Regions from separate parts of the Halorhodospira sp. 9621 genome, predicted to be linked through region 1. Evidence: predicted binding sites of a transcription regulator. Region 1 holds the regulator's gene; the other holds the start of a gene.
What was found. Region 1 encodes sigma-54, which starts transcription at its own class of promoters, with help from an activator protein. Its sites were predicted from a motif close to TGGCANGNTNCNTGCTT; they were not measured.
Positions count from the first base shown of each region.

Region 2: the regulator sigma-54 is predicted to act here: its motif matches at 1,767-1,783, upstream of LRF89_RS05895 (TorF family putative porin).

Region 1 covers NZ_JAJNRD010000007.1:14,520-18,676, reverse strand. Annotated here, with positions in the region: gene rapZ (RNase adapter RapZ) at 1-236, opposite strand, end outside; gene LRF89_RS05240 (HPr kinase/phosphorylase) at 233-778, opposite strand; gene LRF89_RS05235 (PTS sugar transporter subunit IIA) at 751-1,221, opposite strand; gene hpf (ribosome hibernation-promoting factor, HPF/YfiA family) at 1,265-1,591, opposite strand; gene LRF89_RS05225 (RNA polymerase factor sigma-54) at 1,634-3,088, opposite strand; gene lptB (LPS export ABC transporter ATP-binding protein) at 3,129-3,854, opposite strand; gene lptA (lipopolysaccharide transport periplasmic protein LptA) at 3,859-4,157, opposite strand, start outside.
Region 2 covers NZ_JAJNRD010000008.1:47,568-51,724, forward strand. Annotated here, with positions in the region: gene LRF89_RS05890 (YifB family Mg chelatase-like AAA ATPase) at 1-948, shown strand, start outside; gene LRF89_RS05895 (TorF family putative porin) at 996-1,697, opposite strand; gene LRF89_RS05900 (SirB2 family protein) at 1,977-2,363, shown strand; gene LRF89_RS05905 (RrF2 family transcriptional regulator) at 2,419-2,877, shown strand; tRNA gene LRF89_RS05910 (tRNA-Gly) at 2,918-2,991, opposite strand; gene thiS (sulfur carrier protein ThiS) at 3,092-3,295, shown strand; gene LRF89_RS05920 (thiazole synthase) at 3,332-4,120, shown strand; gene trmB (tRNA (guanosine(46)-N7)-methyltransferase TrmB) at 4,117-4,157, shown strand, end outside.

The DNA of each region.
Region 1 (4,157 bases):
GTCAGCGTCTCGGGCAGGCGCTGCAGGTCGCGGGGCGGGTTGCGGGCGTCCAGCCCCACCGCGAAGCGCTCGCCGGTGGGTGCGTCGCGATTCTGCGCGTAGCGGGCCAGCTCGCCGATCAGGCTCACTGGCAGGTTATCGATGCAGTAGTAACCGGCGTCTTCCAGGGTGTGCAGGGCGACGCTCTTGCCCGAGCCCGACAGGCCGCTGACCACGATCAGGCGCAGTTCGCTCATGCCGGCACCCCGTGGTTCCGGCCGCTGCGCTGGTGTGTTGCGACCTCCGCGACGAGGCGGCCGGCGGCGGCCTCGATCAGCGGCGCCAGCGGCCGGCGTTCGCTGTCGGTCAGGGTCACCCGGGGTAGGGCCAGGCCGAGCAGTTCGCGGTGATCGCGCCGGCCGTGCAGGGCGGCCTCGGCTTCGGTGGGGCCGGGAGCGCGCTGGAGCTGGATGCACAGAGCCACGGCGGTCTCGCTGCGCAGCGCCGCGGGGCCGTAGAGTTCGGTGATGTCCACCAGGCCGAGGTCGCGCAGGCAGAGCAGGCCCCGCCCCTGCTGCGGACCGGCGCCGAGCAGGCGATCACCGTCGCGGCGCAGCTGTACGGCGTCGTCGGCCACCAGGGCGTGACCACGGTCGAGCAGCGCCAGGGCGGCGTCGCTCTTGCCCACGCCGCTGGGGCCCTCCAGCAGGATCCCGCGGCCGTGGACCGCCATCAGCAGGCCGGGGATGACCGGCCGGTTCTCGGCCGCGTTCACGATGGGTCGGCGTGCGACTGCCATTCGCGCAGGGCCATCTGCAGCTCGTCCCCGTCCGAGGAGCGGCGCAGCCGCTCGCACAGGCTGCTGTCGCTGAACATCTCGGCAAGGCTGGCGAGGATCTGCAGGTGCTCGTCGGTGAAGTGCTCGGGTACGACGAGGGCGAAGAGCAGGTCCACCGGTGCCTTGTCGAAGGCGTCGAAATCGATGCCCCGGTCCAGGCGGATGAGGGCCCCGATGGCGCGGTCGATCCCGTCGATGCGGGCGTGGGGCGCGGCGCCGCCGTGCCCCAGGCCCGTGCTGCCCAGTCGCTCACGGGCCAGCAACCGGTTGCTGATCTCCCGGGCGTCGAGGCCGTCGCCGCTGGCCCCGATCAGCTCGCCTATGCGCAGGAGCACCTGCTCCTTGTCCTCGATGCCGCTCTCGCAGCGAACACGTTCCGGCGTGATGAGTTGCTCGATGTCCATGGAGTGTCCGATCGGCTGGCCCGCTGAACCGCGTCCCGCCGCCTTAAAGGCTGGCCTTGAGGGACGCGCCCTGCCGTCGCTGATCGACGGCCTTCTCTTTGTGTTTCAGGACCTGACGGTCAAGCTTGTCCACGAGCACGTCAATGGCTGCATAGAGATCCTCCTCGATGGCATCGGCAAAAACGCGCCCGCCGCCACCCCCGATGTGGATGACCGACTCGGCCTTCTGCTGCTTCTTCTCCACCGTGAGGATCACCTCGGTATCGATGACGTGGTCGAAGTGGCGCTGGATGCGTTGCATCTTCTCGTTCACATGCGCCCGGAGGGCCGGGGTGATCTCGACATGATGCCCACTGAGCTTGATCTGCATACCGCCTCCTGAACCCCTTTGCCGCCGGCGGAGCCGGGGGCCTCAGCGCCCCCGGGCCTCCCTGCGCTCCGCCGACGATGCGATGGACAGGGACTCCCGGTACTTGGCGACCGTCCGACGCGCCACCTGGATCCCCTCCTCATGAAGGATACGCGCAATCGCGCTGTCACTCAGCGGTTTTGCCCGATCCTCCTCGGCGATCAGCCGGCGGATCCGCGCCCGGATCGCCGTCGCCGAAGCCTCTCCGCCGTCGCTGGTCTGCACGTGGCTCGAGAAAAAGTACTTGAACTCGAAGGTGCCCCGCGGGGTGTGCATGTACTTGTTGGTGGTGATGCGGGAGATGGTGGACTCGTGCATCTCCACCGCCTCGGCGATCTCGCGCAGAACCAGTGGTTGCATCGCCTCCTCGCCGTGGTCGAGGAACCCCTGTTGCCGCTCTACGATGGCGCTGGCCACTTTCAGCAAGGTCTCGTTCCTGCTGCGCAGGCTCTTGATCAGCCAGCGCGCCTCTTGGAGATGGTTGCGGAGGCAGTGGTTGTCCGCGCTGCGGTCCGCTCTGCGGATCAGGCTGGCGTAATACGCGTTGACGCGCAAGCGGGGGGCGGTCTCGCCGTTGAGTTCCACCTGCCAGACGCCGTCGCGGCGCACGACGAGGACATCGGGGATGATGTAGTCCGGGGTTGTGTCGCTGATCTGCGAGCCCGGGCGTGGATCGAGGCTCTGGATCAGACCGAGGATGCCGCCGAGGGCATCTTCGCCGACCCCCAGGGCGCGGCCCAGGTCGTCATGGCGGCGTTCGGCGATGAGCTCCAGGTGGTGGAGGAGGGCGTGCTGCGCCTCCGCACGCCAGGGCGTGTCCTCGGGAAGCTGCTCGAGCTGGACGCACAGCGCTTCCTGAGGGTCGCGGGCGGCAACGCCGGTCGGGTCGAGCCGCTGGACACGCTGCAGGACCGCCTCTAGCTCCTCGGCGCTGACTTGCTCGTCGGCCGGACAGCCGGCCAGCAGATCCTCGGTGCTCTGGGTCAGGTAGCCGTCGTCGCCGACGGCGTCGACGATGACCTCGGCGATGGAGCGCTCCCGGGCGGAGAAGGCCTCGAGCTCGATCTGCGCGTGCAGGTGCTGCTGGAGGCTGTCGGAGGCGGCCGGCCGGTTGTCGAGGGTGTCGCGCTGCGCACCCTCGTCGCCGGGGGCGCTCAGTGCCGTGCTGCCGTCGTAGATGTCGTCCCAGGAGGTGTCCAGGGGCAGGTCTTCGGGGATGTCCTCGCCGGCGGGTTCGCTGGCCGGTGCCTCGTCCTCGTGGGGTTCCGTTTCCTGCTGCTCCTGCTCCTGCCCGGGCTCGGCCTCCTCATCGAGCTCGAGCATGAAGTTCGACTCCAGGGCCTGCTGGATCTCGGTGCGCAGCTCCAGGCTGGAGAGCTGCAGCAGCCGGATGGCCTGCTGCAGCTGCGGGGTCATGGTCAGCTGCTGACCGATGCGTAGCTGAAGCGACTGCTTCATGGCCGTGTCCGTTGTGCTTGAAGCATCCGTAGTCCGTCACTCACAGGCGGAAGTCCTCGCCCAGGTACACCTCGCGTACCCGCGGGTTGGCCAGCACGCTCTCGGCGTCCCCGGCGGCCAGCACCTCGCCGTCACTGAGGATGTAGGCGCGTTGCACGATGCCCAGCGTCTCGCGCACGTTATGGTCGGTGATCAGCACGCCGATACCCCGTTGCGCCAGCTGGCGGACGATCCGCTGGATCTCGCCCACCGAGATGGGGTCGACCCCGGCGAATGGCTCATCAAGCAGTATGAACCGCGGATTCGCCGCGAGGGCGCGGGCGATCTCCACGCGCCGGCGCTCGCCCCCGGACAGGGCGATCCCCGGGGAGTCGCGCACGTGGGTCACGCCGAACTCCTCGAGCAGGCGATCCAGCTCCTGCTCGCGCTCAGTGCCGTCCAGGTCGTCGCGCAGCTGCAGGATGGCCCGTACGTTATCCGCAACGCTCAGTTTACGAAAGACCGAGGGTTCCTGGGGGAGGTAGCCGATGCCCAATCGGGCCCGGGCGTGAATGGGCAACCGAGTGAGGTCGTCGCCTTCCAGGGTGATTCGCCCCTCGTCGGCCTGCACCAGGCCGACGACCATGTAAAAGCACGTGGTCTTGCCGGCCCCGTTGGGGCCGAGCAGGCCGACGATCTCACCGTCGGCGACCTCCAGCCCCGCGCCGTTGACCACGGTGCGGCCGCGATAGCGCTTGCTCAGCCCCTCCGCGCGCAGCGTCACCAACGGGTCATTCCTCCTCGCGCCGTGCCGGATACAGGATGGTCCGCGCCCGCTGCCCCTCGGCGCCGCGGGCCTTCATGACCTGCCCCTCCAGGTCGACGTCGATGGTCTCGGCGGTGACTTGAGCATCCCCCTGCCAGAGATGTGCATCGCCCTGGAAATGGGCACGTTCGGGACCGCGGGAGTAGTACTCCATGCGTTTCGCCTCGGCATGCACGGGGCGAGGCTGGTTCTCGGGGTGGTAGCGGTAGGTGGCCGGCGTGCCGTCGACGTAGACGTGGCTCAGGTCGCCGTCCTCGTCGGTGT
Region 2 (4,157 bases), on a different contig from region 1:
GATCTGGCCGAGGTCCGCGGTCAGGCCGGACCGCGCCGGGCGCTGGAGGTGGCCGCCGCCGGCGGCCACAACCTGCTGCTCAGCGGGCCGCCGGGCACCGGCAAGAGCATGCTCGCCGAGCGGTTGCCGGGTTTGCTGCCGCCGCTGCCGGAGGCCGAGGCGCTGGAGGCGGCGGCGGTGCGCTCGGTCAGCGGCGCGGGGGTGGATCCGGCCACCTGGCGGGTGCCGGCCTTTCGCGCTCCGCACCACACCGTCTCCGCCGCCGCCCTGATCGGTGGCGGGCAGCCGCCGCGTCCCGGCGAGGTCTCCCTGGCTCACCGCGGTGTGCTCTTCCTCGACGAATTCCCGGAGCTGCCGCGCAACGCCCTGGAGGCGCTGCGCGAGCCCCTACAGGCCCGCCAGGTGAGCATCGCCCGCAGCAACGCCCGGGTGACCTACCCGGCGGCGTTCCAGCTGGTCGCGGCGATGAACCCCTGCCCCTGCGGCTACCACGGCGATCCGCGCGGGGTGTGTCGCTGTACGCCGGAACAGGTGGCGCGTTATCGCGACCGGATGACCGGCCCCCTGCTGGATCGCTTCGACATCGCCGTGGAGGTGCCGCGGCTCAGTGCCCGGGAACTGACCGCCGCGCCGGCGGCCGAGCCGAGCGGTGTGGTGGCCGAACGGGTGGCTCGGGCCCGTGAGCGGCGGCGGCAGCGCTCCGGGGTGATCGCCGCCGAACTGGCCGGAGAGGCCCTCGAATCGGCCTGCGCACTGGTGCCAGAGGCCGAGGCGACGCTGGAGCGGGCCACCGAGGTTATCGGCCTGTCGCCGCGCGGGCACCACCGCCTGCTGCGGGTGGCGCGGACGCTGGCCGATCTCGACGAGGTCGACCCCATCGAGGGGCGCCACGTGGCCGAGGCGGTCGGGCTGCGGCGGGGGCTGGAGGAGCGTGGCGGGGCGGGGTAACCCGACCGGAGGCGCCGGCCGGCGCCCCCGGGTGCAGGGGGGTGCGGCTAGAAGGAGCGGGACACGGTGAAGGCCACCTGGGTCTCGTCGTCGTCTTCATCCGCCGCGTCGGAGCTGTTGTAGGTGCCCACCAGGCTGAGATCGAGCGTGCCGTACTCGTAACCGACGCCCAGGGCGGCATCGGCGCCGTCCAGGTTGGTGTCGGAGTCGATCACCAGGTAGCCGAGGTGGGCCATGGCGTAGAAGCCGGCGGCCAGCGGCGTCATCCAGTTGGTCTCCAGATAGACGGAGCTCTCGTCTTCGTCAAAATAATCGTCGGAGACGTGGACGTAGAAGTCCGCCTCCACCTCGCCGAAGGCAGTGCCGGCGCCGGCGTAGGCTTCTACCGTGTTGGAGTCGGAGTCGTCCGGATAGGTGTAGAAGGTCAGCCCCACATCACCCCAGATATCCGGGGTCAGGTCGAAGCCGAAGCCGCCGTAGAAATCCAGCTCCAGTGGGCCCCTGGCGTCCTGTGGCTGCAGGCTCGACGCCCAGGTGCCGACGTACGCCCCGGAGGCGTGGTCCAGGTCGAAGCCACCCTGGACGGCCGGCTCCTCGTCGCTCTCGGAGAAGCCGCGAAAGAGGTAGTTGGAGGTGATCGCCACGTTGGAGGAGAGGCTCCAGCCGGCGCCGATCTCCTCGGCCTGGGCGTTGGCGGAGAGGCCGAGGAGCAGGCCGCCGGCGGTGACTAGCGGGAAAGGCTTTTTCATGGTCGGGCACCTTATGCTGTATCCGTGGGTCAGGGGCGGCCACCGCCACGGGCGGCGCGCAGGGTGCTCATGCAGGGGGTGTGCCAGGTCGGGCCGTGCTAGGTGGAACAAGGAGTTAAGCGGGAGGTCGGGTGCCGCGCCCGCGCGCGGCGGCGTGCCTGCACCAGGAGCGGACGGCGCGCGCACCGAAGGGGTGCGCGCGTTGTGCGTGGTTGCAGCCGGGCCCGACCGGCAGGAAGAATAGCCTCTTTTCGAAACGGACGACGCGAGGGGGTAGGAATGCACCAGGTGTTGCTGTCGACGCACGCGCTGGCCGCCGTGGTCAGTCTCGGTCTGTTTATCGCCCGGGGGATCCTGATGTTCCGTGGCTCTGCAGCGCTCGAGAACAAGGTCCTGCGGGTGGCGCCGCAGGTCGCCGACACCGTGCTGCTGCTGACGGCAGTGGTGCTGATGGTGATGATCGCCCAGTACCCCTTCGTCGACGGCTGGCTCACCGTCAAGCTGCTCGGACTGATCGCCTACATCGTCCTCGGGGTGATCGCCCTGCGCCGAGGCCGCACCCGGCAGATCCGCATGGCGGCGTTCATCGGCGGCATCGCCGTCTTCGGCTACCTCTACCTCTACAGCATCACCCGCGAGCCGCTGCTGATCGTCGGCCTGGGCTGATCCGGATGGCCCCGGGCGCTGCTATAGTGTCCGGGGCAGCGAACGGAGCCGGATCATGCGTCTAACCCGACACAGCGACTACGCCCTGCGGGTCCTGCTCGCCCTTGGGGCGGCACAGGGCGAGCTGGTCACCATTGGCGCGATCGCGGAGCGCTTTGACATCTCGCGCAACCACCTGATGAAGGTGGTCAACCGGCTGGCTGCCCACGGCTTCGTGGAGACCGTCCGCGGCAAGCGTGGGGGGATCCGGTTGGCCCGCCCGCCGGAGGCGATCGCCCTGGGTGAGCTGCTGCGGCGCACCGAGGAGGACTTCACCCTGGTGGAGTGCTTCCGGGACGAGGATCAGCGCTGCCGGATCGAGGGCAACTGCGCCGTGCGCGCCGTACTCGACGAGGCGCTGCACGCCTTCCTGGCGGTGCTGGATCGCTACACCCTGGCCGATCTGCTGCACAACCGCGGCGCCCTGGCCGTGGACCTCGATCTGATCGACCGCCGTGCGGCGGAGACCGGCTGAACGCAGCCCGGGGCTGTCGGGTCAAAGACAGGGAAGGGATTGGAGCGGGTGATGGGAATCGAACCCACATCGCCAGCGTGGGAAGCTGGAGCTCTACCATTGAGCTACACCCGCTGCGGACCGGTGAAATCATAGCGCTGCACGGCGCCGAGGACAACCGGTGCCGCAGTGCCGCAACCGCGTTAGACTATCCGCGATGAGTACAGCAACCAGCATACAGATCCAGGTCAACGGCGAGGGCATGACCCTCCCCGCCGGCGCCAGCTGCGCCGATGTTCTGCAGCGGCTCGGCATCAGCGAGCAGCAGCGTCTGGCGGTGGAGGTTAACGAGACCATCGTCCCCCGCAGCCAGCTCGGTGATCACCAGCTGGCTGATGGCGACCGCATGGAGGTCATCCAGGCCATCGGCGGCGGCTGACCCGGTTCCCCTCAAAGCACGGAGTTCAAGACAAAGATGGCGGATCGCGATCCCCTGGTCATCGCCGGGCGCGAGTATCACTCGCGCCTGCTGGTCGGTACCGGCAAGTACCGCGACATGGAGCAGGCCCGTGCGGCCATCGAGGCAAGTGGCGCCGAGATCGTCACCATCGCCCTGCGCCGCAGCAACATCGGCCAGAACCCGGACGAGCCCAACCTGCTCGAGGCCGTGCCGCCGGATCGCTACACCATCCTGCCCAACACCGCCGGCTGCTATACGGTGAAGGACGCGGTGCGCACCTGCCGCCTGGCCCGCGAGCTGCTCGACGGTCACAACCTGGTCAAGCTGGAGGTGATCGGCGACGAGCGCACCCTCTACCCGGACGTCCCCGGAACCCTCGAGGCCGCCGAGCAGCTGGTGGCCGAGGGCTTCGAGGTCATGGCCTACACCAGCGACGACCCGATCACCGCCAAGCGGCTCGAGGAGATCGGCTGCGTCGCCGTGATGCCCCTGGCCGCGCCGATCGGCTCCGGGCTCGGCATCCAGAACCGCTACAACATCCTGGAGATCGTCGACCGCCTGGAGGTTCCGGTCCTGGTGGACGCCGGCGTGGGCACCGCCTCCGACGTGGCCGTCGCCATGGAGCTCGGCTGTGACGCCGTGCTGCTCAACACCGCCATCGCCGGCGCGCGGGATCCGGTGCTCATGGCCTCGGCCATGCGCAAGGGCGTGGAGGCCGGCCGCGAGGCCTACCGCGCCGGCCGTATCCCGAAACGGCGTTACGCTGCCGCGTCGTCGCCTGAGGAAGGGGCCTTCTTCGAGTGAGCCAGCTGCGACTGACCCGCACCTTCGTCCGTCGCGA